2 regions of the Pseudophaeobacter sp. TrK17 genome follow, and region 2 is predicted to be linked to the other one. Evidence: riboswitches for the same ligand, from Rfam matches in the RefSeq annotation. Region 2 holds a riboswitch; the other holds the start of a gene.
The links. Region 2 has a riboswitch for glycine ahead of JZI28_RS22120 (D-amino acid dehydrogenase). Riboswitches for the same ligand answer to the same signal wherever they lie in the genome.

Region 1 (2,197 bases), on a different replicon from region 2:
CTGCCGCCACCACGCCAATCGCACGGGCGGCGTGCAGCGCCTCCATCTGCGGGGTAAAGTCACGCACATGGCCGTAGGTGCCAGGATACTGGAACAGGGCGCCAAAGACCTGATCGGCCTGCATCTTGTCCGGGTTTCCGACAATCACTTCGATATCCAGTGGCTGTGCCCGGGTCTGCACCACGGCAATGGTCTGCGGGTGGCAGTCCCGATCAACAAAAAACGCCTTTGCCTTGGATTTGGCCAGCCGCTGCGCCATGGTCATCGCCTCGGCCGCCGCAGTGCCTTCATCCAGCAATGACGCATTGGCGACTTCCAAACCGGTGAGGTCGGAAATCATCGTCTGAAAGTTCAGCAAGGCCTCAAGCCGGCCCTGGGAAATTTCGGGCTGATAGGGCGTATAGGCGGTGTACCAGGCGGGGTTTTCCAGAATATTGCGCTGGATCGCCGGGGGCGTCACCGTGCCATGGTAGCCCTGCCCGATCAGTGAGGTCAGCACCTGGTTCTTATCCGCCACTTCGCGCATGTGAAACAGCAGCTCGCGCTCGGACAGCGGGCGGCCAAACTCCAGTGCTGCAGCCTGCCGGATTGAGGCCGGAACCGTGTCGTCGATCAGCGCCTCCAGGCTCTCGGCACCGATAACGTCCAGCATGGCCTGCATCTCTTCGGGAGAGGGGCCAATGTGGCGACGGTTGGCAAAATCATAGGGAAGATAGTCGGTGGGAGTGAAAGGCATCACATAGGTCCTGTCTGTTCAGGGCGGGTCAAAGCGGTTCGGTGCAGGGCGCGACAGCAGATCGCGGACACAGGAAATGCGTTCGGGCAAACCCGTCTGCCTGATCCAGGCGATCAAGCCAATCTGCAGCTGCTAAGCAAAACCCGCCGAACCAGGGGTGCGACGGGCTGTAGATCTTATCCGATGAAGGTCTTGTAGGCGGCTTCTTCCATGTAGTCGTCCATCGGCGACAGGTCTTCGACCTTGAGCTTGAAGAACCAGGCATCGCCCTGTGGATCGTCATTCACCTTGCCGGGGGTCTCGGTCAGGGCCTGATTGACCTCGACCACTTCGCCGTCCAGCGGCGACAGGATGTCAGAGGCGGCCTTCACCGATTCAATCACCACGATTTCATCGTCTTTGGCAAATTCGTCGCCAACCTCGGGCAGTTCAATAAAGACCACATCCCCCAGCTGCTCGGCAGCATGGGCGGTGATGCCCACGGTCACAATATCGCCGTCCACGTCCAGCCATTCGTGTTCTTCGGTAAATTTCATCGCTCTCATCCCGTTATGCTTGCCCCGGAGCACCTTGCCCGGTGGTTTGATCTGGCCTTCCCGCCCCCAAAGGGAGCCGGATATTCGGGCCGGCTTGATCAGTGGGATCTGGTCAAGTCTCTCCGGCATCCCCGCGCGCGCACCCTGCCCGCCCGGTTCGATGCCCCCTCTGTCCGCTTGCCTGAGATCGTTATCCCTTCGGCGGCGCGGGCTCTCCCCGCGCTCTCTCCAGAGTCTTTCGTGCATAAGGTCCCTGCTGCCTGAGAGTTTCCGGGGCGGTTGCTCCTTCGGCACCGGGCTTACGCAGGGGCCCAAAAGCCCAACAGCGCCGCGACGGTTCTCCCATATACACAAGGCCACAAGTACCAGCGCGCCGGGGCGCGTTCAAGACGCAAATACGCCCCAGCTTGTCGCTTTTACTCATAACTATCTTGAGCGCCGTAAAAGGCGCTTCAGAACAGGTTGAAATACTCCGCCTGCTCCCACTCGCTGACGGTGTTGAGGTAGCGTTCCCATTCAAACCGTTTCAACTGTGCCAGGTAGCTGACAAACTCGGGCCCCAATGTGTCGGCAAACAGATCGGAGCTGGCAAAGCTGTCCAGCGCCTGCCCCAGCGAGCGCGGCAGCCGCGCGGCGCCGGCATCATAGGGGGAGCTGGTCGGCGCCGGGGCCTGCAGGCCCGCCGCCATCCCGGCAGCGCCCGCCAGGATCTGTGCGGCAATGGCAAAATAGGGATTGGCCGAGCTGTCAGGGGCGCGGTTTTCAATCCTTGAGGCGGCGTCTCCCGGCTGCATCAGGGCGCGCAGCATGGCGCCGCGATTGTCCTGCCCCCACTGGATGCGATCCGGCGCCAGTTGATAGGGCTGGTAGCGTTTATAACTGTTCACCGTTGGCGCGATCATCAGGGAGGAGGCCGCCGCATGGG
Region 2 (2,197 bases):
GGAAAAAACCGTTCGCACCACTTCACCAGTGGGCGAATGCGGTCATCGCGGATGTCCATGTTATATCCATTGAACTCCGCCGTGCCCGCGATCCTGAAACGATCTTTACCTAAGCGGCTGGTGACCACCTTGGCTTCATCGTCCAGCAAGCTGATCCATGGTGCGGCGCTCTGGCTTTCTTCGTCATCAAGCCGCACGGTGATCGAGTATCCCTTGACCGGATAAACGTTCACCCGGTCGCCGACCTGCGCCGCGATGGCGCGGCTTTCTACGCCCGCACAGACAACAATGCCGTCAAAGGTCTCGGTCTGGCTTTCGTTGTTCCGGCTCCAGGTGAGGCGCACCTCTTTCTTGTCCACGGCAAGCGCCTCGACATCAGTCCCGAACCGCAGCACCGCGCCACCCTTCTCGATGGATTTGGCGAGGCCCGTTGTGTAGCGGTGAATGTCGCCGGTAAAGTCGCTTTCGGTGTAATAGCCGCCGTAAAACTCTCCACTGAGCGCGGGTTCGATCTGCCGAACTTCTTCGGGGGCAACCGCGCGGCGGTCCAGCCCGCCCTCGGCCAACAGCGTGTTGACCTCGGTCGCGTGATCGAATTCCGATTTGTCGGTATAAATGTGCAAGATACCACGGTTCTCGCAGTCAAACTCGAATCCGTGGCGCTCGGCTTTGTCGCGCAACAGGCCACGTGCAGCAATGGCCATGCGGGTCGTCTCGACCGTGTTGGCGCGGTATTGCGGGATCGAGGCCACGAACTCGGCCATCCAGCTGTACTTGTGCCAACTGGGCTTTGGGTTAACCAGCAGCGGTGCCCCGCGGCTCAGCATCCATTTCATGCCCTTAAAGACTGTCGACCAGCGGGTCCAGGTCTCGGCATTCGATGCCGAGAGCTGGCCTCCGTTGGCGAAAGACGTTTGCATCGCCGCATAGCGGTTACGATCAAACAAGGTGACGTCATAGCCCCGGTCCATCAGGCTGGACGCAGTTGTAACGCCGGTGATCCCGGCGCCGATTACAGCAATTCTGGTCATGGTATCCTCCCGCGACCCAGGTTTCGTCCTGCCGGATGGCAGGTCCAATCCCCTCTGTCGCAGGTCACGGGCTTTGTCCCGAAACGCACTTCAGATCGCCGCGCTGATCACAGTCCTTTTGCCTGAGAGGTTCCGGGGGGTTGCTCCTTCGGCGCCGACTGGGTCGGCCTCTCCTGTGACAGCTTGGTAGGCTGAAATACCACTAGATCGCAGGTATTCTCATGTCAAGACTATTTTAGCGTGAGCCTTTATTGGTCTCTTGAGTCAACGCGGATTGATAGTCTTCCGAGGTCACCCATGCGCCCAGACGTGCGAGAATCTCATTGAAAGCCCGCAACTCTTGTGCGGACAGTGGATCCGTCAGGATTACCTCTAATCGATCTGACAAGCGTCGGGCTACTTGCCGAACCTTTTTCCCCTTCGACGTTGTAGAGAGCAGGAATACGCGTGCGTCTTCGGTAGAGTTTTCGCGCTCAATCAATCCAGAAGCGATCAAATTTTGAATGATGCGTGAGGTCAAACTTCTATCAAAACCCGTTATTTTTGAGATTTTCGCGAATGTAGTGCCGGGTGTGTCGTCAATCAGTCGCAAGACACGCAGATCGCGAATTCGACATCCCGTCTCGCTCAGGAAAATCTCATCATTAGCTTGGATCGCCTCCTGCGCAACGATGTTCAGCCGGTAAGTCAGGCGTTCATTTTTGAATGTCTTGTCGCTCTGCACGATTCACTGCCCCTGTCTTTGATACCGGAAAGGTATCATCTCTTACCCTGCTTTCCACACAAAATAGTCTTAACAAGAAACTATCTTGCATGACAAGTATCGCCGTGCAACATTCTTATCTTGCGACTAACCGGAGGTCTAAGAAGATGTTCACCACCTGGTACGAGACACAAAGCAGAACATCGCAGAACTGGTTGCAGACCCTGCACCGCCATCCAGAGACCGGCTTCGAAGTCGCGCGTACAGCTGCCTTTGTAGCTGATCGTTTGAGCGAATTAGGTTACACGGTTGTGACGGGCATCGCCGGTACCGGGGTCGTTGGTACACTGCATGGTCAGGACGCGTCACCAGAGTCACCCGGTCGCTGTATTGCATTCCGCGCTGAGCTTGACGGGCTGCCGATGCAGGAAAAGGCCAAGGTAGACTACGCCTCCGAAGACCC

Region 1: another riboswitch for glycine. It lies ahead of gcvH (glycine cleavage system protein GcvH); the one in region 2 lies ahead of JZI28_RS22120 (D-amino acid dehydrogenase).

What each region holds. Positions count from the first base shown of each region.
Region 1 is NZ_CP071700.1:700,575-702,771, reverse strand. It holds gene gcvP (aminomethyl-transferring glycine dehydrogenase) at 1-736, opposite strand, end outside; gene gcvH (glycine cleavage system protein GcvH) at 913-1,272, opposite strand; glycine riboswitch at 1,432-1,514, opposite strand; gene JZI28_RS03280 (glutamine synthetase family protein) at 1,725-2,197, opposite strand, start outside.
Region 2 is NZ_CP071702.1:101,907-104,103, forward strand. It holds gene JZI28_RS22120 (D-amino acid dehydrogenase) at 1-1,031, opposite strand, end outside; glycine riboswitch at 1,132-1,217, opposite strand; gene JZI28_RS22125 (MarR family winged helix-turn-helix transcriptional regulator) at 1,267-1,755, opposite strand; gene JZI28_RS22130 (M20 family metallopeptidase) at 1,902-2,197, shown strand, end outside.